DNA from 3 places in the Rhodococcus sp. BP-349 genome. Region 2 is predicted to be linked to each of the others. Evidence: riboswitches for the same ligand, from Rfam matches in the RefSeq annotation. Region 2 holds a riboswitch; each other region holds the start of a gene.
What was found. A riboswitch is a leader RNA that binds a small molecule or an ion and turns the genes downstream of it on or off. The one in region 2 is predicted to bind thiamine pyrophosphate.

Region 1 (3,269 bases), 170 kb from region 2:
GTAGGAGACGGTGAAGTCCGCGGTACCGGAGTAGACCGCCTCGTACGCGGACGTCCCGAGCACCACGGTCTCGAAATCGCCGGTGCCACCGTCGTTCTCGATCACCTTGCGGAGGGTGGCCTCCTCGCCCGCATCGCCGAACCCGGCGTAGGTCCGCCCGTCCAGGTCGCGGGGGCTCCGGATGTCCTGACGGTCGGCACGGACGCCGATGCCGGTGGCCCAGTGCTGCAGCGGCGCCATCACCGAGGTCACCTTCGCACCGGCGGCGCGGGCGTAGGTGGCGGAGCTGTGGAAGCTGATCCCGAACTCGGCGTTGCCGGAGTCGATCAGCGTGTCGGGGGACGTCGAGTTGTACGGCAGGATCTCGACGTTCAGCCCGGCGTCCGCGAAGTAGCCCTCCTGCTGGGCGACGAACAGGCCCGTGTGGTTCGTGTTGGGTGTCCAGTCGAGCGCGAAGCGGATCGTGTTCGCGTCGGAGGCATCGGACGTGGCGCAGCCCGCGAGACCCGCGGCGGCGACGAGCGACACGGTGAGCAGAGCCGCGATGCGCCCGACCCTCGTGTGCCGCGCCCTCATGCGTCCGACCCCGACGCAGGCCAGGGCACGGTGTTCAGGGCGGTGTCCCAGAACAGCAGTTCGTAGCGCATCGCCACGACGAACGCGTCACTCATCCGCTGTCGTTCGGCCGGGCCGGCCACCTCGGCGGCCGCGTCGACGAGCTCGCGGGCGCGCGCGGCGGAGGTCTGGAAGTCCTCGGCGTCGTACGTCGTCACCCACCGGGCGTACGGGTGGTCCGGATCGGCGTCGAGCACTGCGCGGGCCGAGGCCGCGAGTCCGCGGCCGACCTCGGCGTAGATCCAGAAACAGGGGAGCGCGGCCGCGGCGCCGACGGCGTAGGTGTCGGTCGCCGCCGTCGCCGTGAGGAACGAGACGTATCCGAGGCACGCCTGGCTGTGCTCGACCAACGTCTCCGACGGACCGCCGAGCGCGACGTCGGCGAGAAGGCTGGTGTGCAACGACTTCTCGACAGTCGCGGCCGTCGCCGCCGACGTGGCCCAGAACGCTCCGGCCTCCGGATCGACGGCGCGCGAGGACAGGATGGCCAAGGCCTTCGCGTATCCCTCGAGGTAGAGGCCGTCCTGCTCGATGTACGTCCGGAACGACGTGATCGGCAGGGTGCCGTCACCGAGTCGGGTGAGGAACTCGAGGTCGTCGATCCGGGCCCGCAGGCCTGCCGTGCGGTCCCAGAGGAGGTCGGTGAAGCGTGTGAGGTCGGCTGCATCCATGGTGGAGGCAGCGTCGACCGCATGGTCGTACGGCGTCATGGCCGTGACATCCCTTCGTCAGAATTACCTGCATCAGGTTCTCGGGTGTGGTCTCAGCCTCGCGACGCGAAGCACCCCGTGTCAGAACTCGCCGACCATAGCACCGGCGGTCGTGCGGCTACTTCATGTCCTCCAGTTCCATCCCCTTGGTCTCGGGGATCTTGGATTTCACGAAGAAGAACGACAGGGCGGCGAAGAGTGCGAAGCCGCCGTAGACGATGGAGAGTCCGACCATCTCGGTGAGCGACGGGAACAGCAGCGAGATGACGAAGTTGGCCACCCAGTTCGCGGCCGTACCGATGCCGAGAGCCATGGCGCGCATACGGTTCGGGAACATCTCGCCGAGCAGGACCCACATGATCGGTCCCCACGTCGACGCGAAGAAGATCACGAACAGGTTCGCGCCGATCAGCGCCACGACGCCCCAGGGATCGGGCAGCGAGACCTCGTCGCCGGTGCCGATCTGCTGGGAGAACGCAATCGCCGCCATGAGGAGACCGACGAACATGCCGATGGAGCCGGCCATGAGCAGGTTGCGCCGCCCCACCCGGTCGACGAAGAGAATGGCCACGAACGTCATGGCCACGTTGATCACGGAGGTGATGACCGACGTGGTGAAGGACTGACTCTCGGTGAAGCCCACGGACTTCCACAGTGTGGTGGAGTAGTAGAAGATCGCGTTGATGCCGACGAACTGCTGCAGGACGGCCATGATGATGCCGACCCACACCAGCGGCTGCAGGCCGAAGCGCGGACCGCGGATGTCGGCGAACGACGAGCGCTGTTCCTTGCGCAGTGTCAGGCGGATCTCGTGGATGCGCTCGTTGGGGTGCTTCTCGCCGGTGATGTTCGCGAGAATCTGCGCGGCCTCCTCGTCGAGGTGCTTGCCCACGAGGTAACGCGGCGACTCGGGGATGAGTAACGCGAGGACGCCGTAGACGACGGCCGGGATCACGCCGACGATGAACATCCACCGCCAGGCCTCGAGGCCGAGCCACAGGTCGTTGGACGCACCGTCCGCACGATCCGCCAGCACGGCGTCCGAGAGCAGTGCGGCGAAGATGCCGATGGTGATGGCCAGCTGCTGCAGCGACGCGAGGCTGCCGCGCATCCGGGCCGGCGAGATCTCCGCGATGTACGCGGGGGCGATCACCGACGCGATGCCGATGCCGAGACCGCCGAGCACACGCCACAGCATCAGGTCGGGAACGCTGAAGGCCAGACCCGAGCCGACCGACGAGATGATGAAGAGCGCGGACCCGAGCAGCATCACCTTCTTGCGTCCCCACCGGTCGGCCAGTCCGCCGGCGAACCAGGCGCCCGCCGCGCACCCGAGCAGGGCGATCGCGACGGTGAAGCCGGTGAGGAACTCGCCGAGGGCGAATCTGCCCTGGATGGAGTCGACGGCGCCGTTGATGACGGAACTGTCGAAACCGAAGAGGAAGCCGCCGACGGCGGCCGCAATGGTCACGCCGATGACTTTGGCCGTGTGATTGGCCGATGCCTGTGTGGTCATCCTTGTCCACCTACATGTCGGCCACCGGCCGCGCCGGTCGATGGCGGAGGAGTTTCGCTTGGTTCGGACCCTACGCCCGGCGCGACGGCTGTGGAGCGGCGACCTGACGGCAGTTTGAGCAGCGCCGGAACGGTGAATCCCGCCGGTCATGAAGAAGACTCTGCGACGCACCGGCGACGCCTCCGCCGACGTCGCGTGGGAGCGGTACATGGACCTGTCGCTCTGGTCGACGTGGGCACCGCAGATCATGGGCGTCGACGCGTCCACCGATCGACTCGCCGCCGGCACCACCGGCACGGTGCGCGGACCCCTCGGCGTGCGGGTGTCCTTCGAGGTCCACTCGGTGGACGAGGCCGCGCGGGTGTGGTCGTGGCGCGCGTGGATCGGCGCTCCGAGTGCCGGGCTCACCCTGGAACACGGTGTCGACG
Region 2 (3,269 bases):
GCAACATGACTCTCAAAGCAGAGTTGCGTTGGAGTCAGAAGAAGTACTGGCTTGTGCGAGATTTGCTAGTGGACAAGCAACTAGCTCGCCGGGGACACGGGCGAGGCGGTAGCTTACGCCGGATGGTGGCGTCGGCAGCGCTCGAAGGCGAAGCTGCGGGTCTTACAGAATCTGGCGTTCTTGCGATGCCCACCAACGTGTCGACGATCCGTGAAGCGGATCTCTACGAACCCCTGCTTGAGGTCTTGCGGAACGAATGGGGGAAAGACGCGAGGTCTGTTCCTCTCCGAGCTGACAATGTCGCCCAGGGTGGAAGCAAGCCGACGGGTGGGAGATGGACCCGGCCAGACTTGCTGGCAGTGCAGGTCAAGACCTACGAGTACGTCCCGGGCAAATTCTTGGAAGTTGCTGTTTTCGAGGTCAAGCCGTCTGATCAGATCGACGTCACCGCGGTGTACGAGGCCCTGGCCCAAAGACGTGCAGCAACCCATGCGTACGTCGTCTTGCATGTGCCCGCATTTCTGGAGGAAGCCCTCGCAGAGCAGGTCACGACCGTAGTCGCCGTCGCGAGGGCTCACGGGGTCGGCGTGGTGACTTTCGCCGACCCTGCCGACTACGATTCATGGGAGACCCTTGCTGACGCGGAAAGGGTCGAGCCGGATCCCGAACGCCTCGACGACTTCATCCGTGTCCAGCTGCCGCCAGACACCCGGACGGCGATCGCAGAGAAGCTGAGGTAGCTGTGGGATGCACCGCGCATTCGGCCGTAACTGACTTTAGTTTGCCAGAGGGGCTCCGCGAAGGCATTGCCGTGCTGACGGCTACAGGCTACGACGCGATGGCCTGGACGCAGGCTTGATGGTCGTTCTGGTCATGGATTCAGGCGCTGCCGTGCGGCTGTCACCCGGTAGGGTCCACTGTGTAGTTGCTGTCGCGTCACCGTCGACGCGCGCGACGTTCTCCGACAGCCACGACCGGCCACCGCGGCCACTCGATTCGTTCGGCGATCAGCGTCGTCGGTATCGACGGATACGCCGCCGACAACGCCCGCACCGACGGCTTAACCCGCGACCACGCCGACTCGGTCGGCCGCGCCCGCTCGTACTGCGGCGGACTCGATGACTTCACCGCCTTGGCCACCGTGTTCCGTGACAACCCCAACTGGCGGGCGATCTGTGATTGCGAGATCTTCTCCGAGCCGTGCAATCGACGAATCAACGCCCAGTCCTCCACGGTGATCACTCCTCCATCGTCGAGACGAGTGCTCACTTCTCGACCGGATTACACGCTCGGTTTTCGACCGGAACCGACAGTTTCCTGCCGCATTCGAATGCATGCAGACCAGGCGCTGTCTGCCACATCTAGAGTTCTAGACAACCAATCCCGCGCGGAACGCCATGAGCGCAGCCTCGACCCTGTTGGTGACCTGCAGCTTGTGATTGACAGCAGTCAGATGCGACTTGACCGTGGTTTCCGCCATGTAGAGCTGCCGAGCGATGTCGGCATTCGTTGCCCCTAATGCCATGACCGACAACACTGTTCGTTCCTTGTCGGTCAGCGCCTCCAGCGTCACTGTCGGCCGCGGTGGTCGGGTGGTGGCCACGATCTTTCGGAGTGATTCCTCGGAGAACAGAGTGTTGCCGGCAGCGACGGCGCGGATCGACTGGTGGAACGTCTCGGGCGCCTCCGACTTGCTGAGGAAGCTATGGGCTCCGGCCTCGATGGCTTGGACCACCAGATCGTCCACGTCCATGGCCGTCATCGCGACGACTTTCGGTGGGTGTGCCGATGCCATCAATGCTCGCGTGGCGTCGAGTCCGTCTACTCGGCGCATCTTCAGATCCATCAGGACGACGTCGGGCCGACGAGCGGCGACTGCGGCGGGGACCTCGTCACCGTCCGAGACCGACCCGACCACCACGATGTCCGTGGTGGCGGCGAAGATGTCCGCCACGCCGCGACGAACGAATGCGTCGTCGTCCACGACGAGAACGGTGATGACCGCATCGGAGTCCATGATGGGTCGACCGTATCGGGTCGCGACGACACGCCACAGCGGATAGGTGTTCTATGGAGTCGGACACGGGGTGCCGAACCGAACCGGCTGAGAACACACCCGTCGAACCTGACCAGGTCATGCTGGCGAAGGGATGTCGAGATGCGCACAGTGCCGCTGGCCGAACAGATCGTGCTCCTGACGGGCGGTGCTCGCGGACTGGGTGCTGCGATCACGCGAGCGTTCCTGCAGCAAGGTTCCCGCGTCGTGGTCAACTACCACCGCAGTGCAGCCGCAGCCGATGCTCTGGCATCGGAGTTCGGTCCTGACCGCGTTGTCGCGGTGCAGGCCGATGTCACGGACCGGCACCAGGTCGACGCGCTGTTCGACAGGGCACGTGAGCATTTCGGGTCGACTGTCACCACCGTCGTCAACAACGCTTTGATCGACTTCTCGTTCAATGGTGACGACCGTGCCAAGGCCGACGAGATCGAGTGGTCGGCGTTCGACTCGCAGTTCCGTGGCAGCGTTGCCGGCGCTCTGCACACCACGCAGGCAGCTGTGCCGGGTATGCGGGAGGCGGGATTCGGGCGGATCATCACGATCGGCACCAATCTCGTGCAGAACCCCGTCGTTCCGTATCACGACTACACGGCAGCGAAGGCTGCCTTGTTGGCGCTGACGAGAACCTTCTCGGCGGACCTGGGACCTGATGGCATCACCGTCAACATGGTGTCCGGTGGTCTGCTGCGGACCACGGATGCCAGCTCCGCGACCCCGCCCGCGGTGTTCGACATGATCGCCGACAGCACCCCGCTGCGCCGGGTGACGACGCCGGCCGAGTTCGCGGATGCCGTGCTGTTCTTCGCGTCGCCGTGGTCGAGAGCGGTGACAGGGCAGAACCTGGTCGTCGACGGCGGATTGGTCAAGGACTGACGCGTCAGGAGTACCAGGGGAGCCAGGCCGTCACGATGAACTCGCCACCCATGGCTGTCCACCGCACCCACCCGCCGGCGTTGTGAGATTGCTCCGCGAGGCCGGCCAGTCCGGTTCGCGAACCAGGGCCAGGTTGCGCTGTCGTCGAGATGTGGTTGCGCACAGTCAGGCTGATGCCGTCGGTGTCCGCCCCACTCACCGTGATGTGAAGGGGGGAACTCGGGGCATGCTTCTGACTGTTGGTCAGAGCTTCCTGCACGATGCGGTACGCGGTATGACTGGTCAGATCGCCGACCACACCGGGATGAATGTCCTGGACCAGCGTCACCCGACACCC
Region 3 (3,269 bases), 580 kb from region 2:
GTCGCCGAGCACGAGGTGGACTCGCTGCCGCTGCACCCCGCCTTCGCCGAGAGTTGGCCGTCGCTGCGCACCGTGCCCGTCCGCGCGGTCCTGGCCGCCGACGCCCCCGACGAACTCCCGGCGCGCACCGTGCGGCTCGCCGTCGGCAGCTTCGGGTGGATCGTCGACACCGTGCGTGCCGAGAACGTGGACGCGGCGCTCGCCGCCGTCCGGAACGACACCGAACTGCGCGTCGTCGTCGTGACGGCCGACGACGCGGTGCGCTCGGCGGTCCCCGCCGACGTCACCGTCCTGTCGCCGGACGGACTCTGACGGTCAGACCGACGGCAGCAGATCGAGCAGTCGACGGGCCGCCGCCTCGGGGTCGCGAGCCTGCGTGATCGCCCGCACCACCGCGATGCGGGACGCGCCCGCCTCGAGCGCCTGCGCGACGTTGTTCTCCTCGACCCCGCCGATGACGAACCACGGCCGGGTGGGATGCGATTCGGCGACCTCACGCACGACGTCCAGGCCCGCGGCCGAACGGTTCGGCTTGGTGGGAGTCGCCCACACCGGTCCCGTGGCGACGTAGTCGACGCCGTCCTCGATGTCGGCGAGCGTGGCCTGTGCCCGGTTCTGCGTGGAGCGCCCGATGACGACGTCCGGGCCCACGATGCGGCGCGCGTAGTGCACCGGCAGATCGTTCTGGCCGAGGTGCAGCACGTCGGCGCCCGAGGCGAGCGCCAGATCGGCACGATCGTTGACGGCCATCAGCGCGCCGTGACGGCGGCACGCGGCGGAGATGACCGCGAGAGCGGCGAGCTCGTCCTTCGCCTCGATGGCGCCGTACTTCTTCTCACCCGCCGACCCCTTGTCGCGGAGCTGCACGATGTCGACGCCCCCGGACAGCGCCGCGTCCACGAACTTGGCCAGGTCGCCGGTGTCGCGGCGGGCGTCGGTGCAGAGATACAGACGGGCGGTGGCGAGCCGCTCGCGGGCGGTGGTCCTCGAAGTCGTCACGAGTGTGAATGTAGTACCACCCAGTACTGCGGTTAGTGTGAAGGGGAACGAACACGGGAGTCCCGGACGGGGCTGAGAGTGGGCGAGGGCGCCCAGACCGTAACCACCTGACCCGGGTCATGCCGGCGGAGGAAGTGAGTTTCATGCAGCGTTCCGTCTCCGTCGTGGGCGGCGGGGTGATCGGCCTCTTCTGCGCCCGCGCCGCCGCGGCGGCGGGATGGTCCGTCACCCTGCACGACCCGACGTTCGGTGCACGCGCGGTCGGCGACGGCGCCGCCAGCTGGGTGGCGGGCGGCATGCTCGCGCCGCTGTCCGAGGGCTGGCCCGGCGAACATGCACTCCTGGCACTCGGTTCCGCGTCGCTGCGGCGGTGGCACGATCCGGTGCTGCGCGCGGATTTGGAGGGGCGCGGTGTCGTCGTCTCGAGTGGGTCGTTGACCGTCGCGTTCGACTCGGCCGACGCGGCGGACCTGCGCACCGTCGCCGACTGGGTGGGTGCGCAGGGCCACGATCTCGAGATTCTCTCGCGTAGCGAGGTCCGCACTCTGGAGCCGTCGCTCTCGCCGCGCGTTCGCCTGGGCCTCTCGGCGCCGGGGGAGTTGTCGGTGGACAACCGGGCGCTGGTGCTCGCGTTGGAGTCCGCGGTCCTCGACCGCGGAGTGCAGATCGTGCGCACTCCGGTCGCCGACCTCGATGCGCTGACCACCGATCGTGTGATCGTCGCCGCGGGGTGGTCCACGTCCCGTCTGCTGCCGGACGTTCCGGTGCGGCCGGTGAAAGGCGAGATCCTGCGCCTACGTGCGCGCCCCGGCTCCGCGAGTGCGCCGACGCGCACCGTCCGCGCGAGCGTCAACGGTCGCGCGGTGTACCTGGTCCCCCGTGGCGACGGTCTGGTGGTCGGTGCGACGCAGTACGAGCACGGTGACGACACCGCCGTCACCGTCGCCGGCGTCCGCGACCTCCTGGCGGACGCCGAGGCCGTGTTCCCGGCCGTCGGTGACTACGAGTTGGCGGAGACGGCGGCGGGCCTGCGGCCGGGGAGCCCGGACAACATTCCCGTCATCGGGCGGCTGGACCACCGCGTGATCGTCGCCGCCGGGCACGGTCGCAACGGGGTGCTGCTCGCGCCCGTCACGGCGGACGCCGTGGTGGCAGAACTGGAGGGCGAGCCGTTGACAGAGGCGGCATGCGCTCTCCCCGAACGGTTTCCGAGTCTCACGCGAGATCGGGCACGGTAGGAGACGAACATGACCGCAGTGGGTGTCACCGTCAACGGTGCGGATCACGACCTCGAGCCCGGCACCACGGTGCAGGACATGCTGACCCAGCTGGGCCTTCCCGAGAAGGGCATCGCCGTGGCGGTGGACGGGATCGTGCTGCCGCGCTCGCGGTGGGGCGAGGACGTGGGCCGCGGCTGGACCATCGAGGTGCTGACGGCGGTGCAGGGTGGCTGATCAGCTGACCATCGCCGACCGCACCTTCTCCTCCCGCCTGATCATGGGCACCGGGGGCGCGGCCAACCTCGCGGTGTTGGAGGAGGCCCTCGTCGCTTCGGGTACGGAACTCACCACCGTCGCTCTGCGACGCGTCGATGCCTCGGGCGGCACCGGGGTGCTCGATCTGCTCACGCGCCTGGGCATCGCGCTCCTGCCCAACACGGCGGGATGTCGCGGCGCCGCCGAGGCAGTGCTCACCGCGCAGCTGGCACGAGAGGCGTTGGAGACCAACTGGATCAAGCTCGAGGTGATTGCGGACGAGCGGACCCTCCTGCCCGACGCCATCGAGCTGGTGCGTGCCGCGGAGCAGCTCGTCGACGACGATTTCGTCGTGTTGCCCTACACCACCGACGATCCGGTGCTCGCGCGTCGCCTCGAGGACGTGGGGTGTGCCGCGGTCATGCCGCTCGGATCGCCCATCGGGACGGGTCTGGGCATCGCGAATCCGCACAACATCGAGATGATCACCTCGGCGGCGGGGGTTCCCGTGGTGCTCGACGCCGGCATCGGTACGGCGAGCGACGCGGCACTCGCCATGGAGCTGGGGTGCTCGGCGGTGCTGCTCGCCACCGCGGTGACGCGCGCTCGTGATCCGCGAATGATGGCCTCCGCCATGGCCGATGCGGTGCGCGGCGGACGATCGGCGGCGTTGGCCGGTCGGATCCCGAAGCGGTTCTGGGCGCAGGCGTCCTCGCCCGACGTCGACTGACCACCCCGGGGGCGGCTCAGGGTCGCGTCATCCCTTCGGATGACCCGGGTCGAGACCCGGGAGCG

Region 1: it holds a riboswitch for thiamine pyrophosphate, as region 2 does, so the genes downstream of both, HQ325_RS15980 (TenA family protein) here and HQ325_RS15295 (3-oxoacyl-ACP reductase) in region 2, are expected to answer to the same signal.
Region 3: it holds a riboswitch for thiamine pyrophosphate, as region 2 does, so the genes downstream of both, thiO (glycine oxidase ThiO) here and HQ325_RS15295 (3-oxoacyl-ACP reductase) in region 2, are expected to answer to the same signal.

What each region holds. Positions count from the first base shown of each region.
Region 1 is NZ_JABUDR010000002.1:1,218,825-1,222,093, forward strand. Features, by position in the region: gene HQ325_RS15975 (ABC transporter substrate-binding protein) at 1-576, opposite strand, end outside; gene HQ325_RS15980 (TenA family protein) at 573-1,325, opposite strand; TPP riboswitch at 1,319-1,414, opposite strand; gene HQ325_RS15985 (sugar porter family MFS transporter) at 1,444-2,841, opposite strand; gene HQ325_RS15990 (SRPBCC family protein) at 2,990-3,269, shown strand, end outside.
Region 2 is NZ_JABUDR010000002.1:1,050,598-1,053,866, forward strand. Features, by position in the region: gene HQ325_RS15280 (hypothetical protein) at 1-740, shown strand, start outside; partial or broken gene HQ325_RS15285 (helix-turn-helix domain-containing protein) at 945-1,233, opposite strand; gene HQ325_RS15290 (response regulator transcription factor) at 1,370-2,017, opposite strand; TPP riboswitch at 2,074-2,168, shown strand; gene HQ325_RS15295 (3-oxoacyl-ACP reductase) at 2,159-2,932, shown strand; gene HQ325_RS15300 (histidine kinase) at 2,937-3,269, opposite strand, start outside.
Region 3 is NZ_JABUDR010000002.1:467,971-471,239, forward strand. Features, by position in the region: gene HQ325_RS12590 (NUDIX hydrolase) at 1-312, shown strand, start outside; gene thiE (thiamine phosphate synthase) at 316-999, opposite strand; TPP riboswitch at 1,043-1,150, shown strand; gene thiO (glycine oxidase ThiO) at 1,143-2,237, shown strand; gene thiS (sulfur carrier protein ThiS) at 2,247-2,453, shown strand; gene HQ325_RS12610 (thiazole synthase) at 2,497-3,204, shown strand.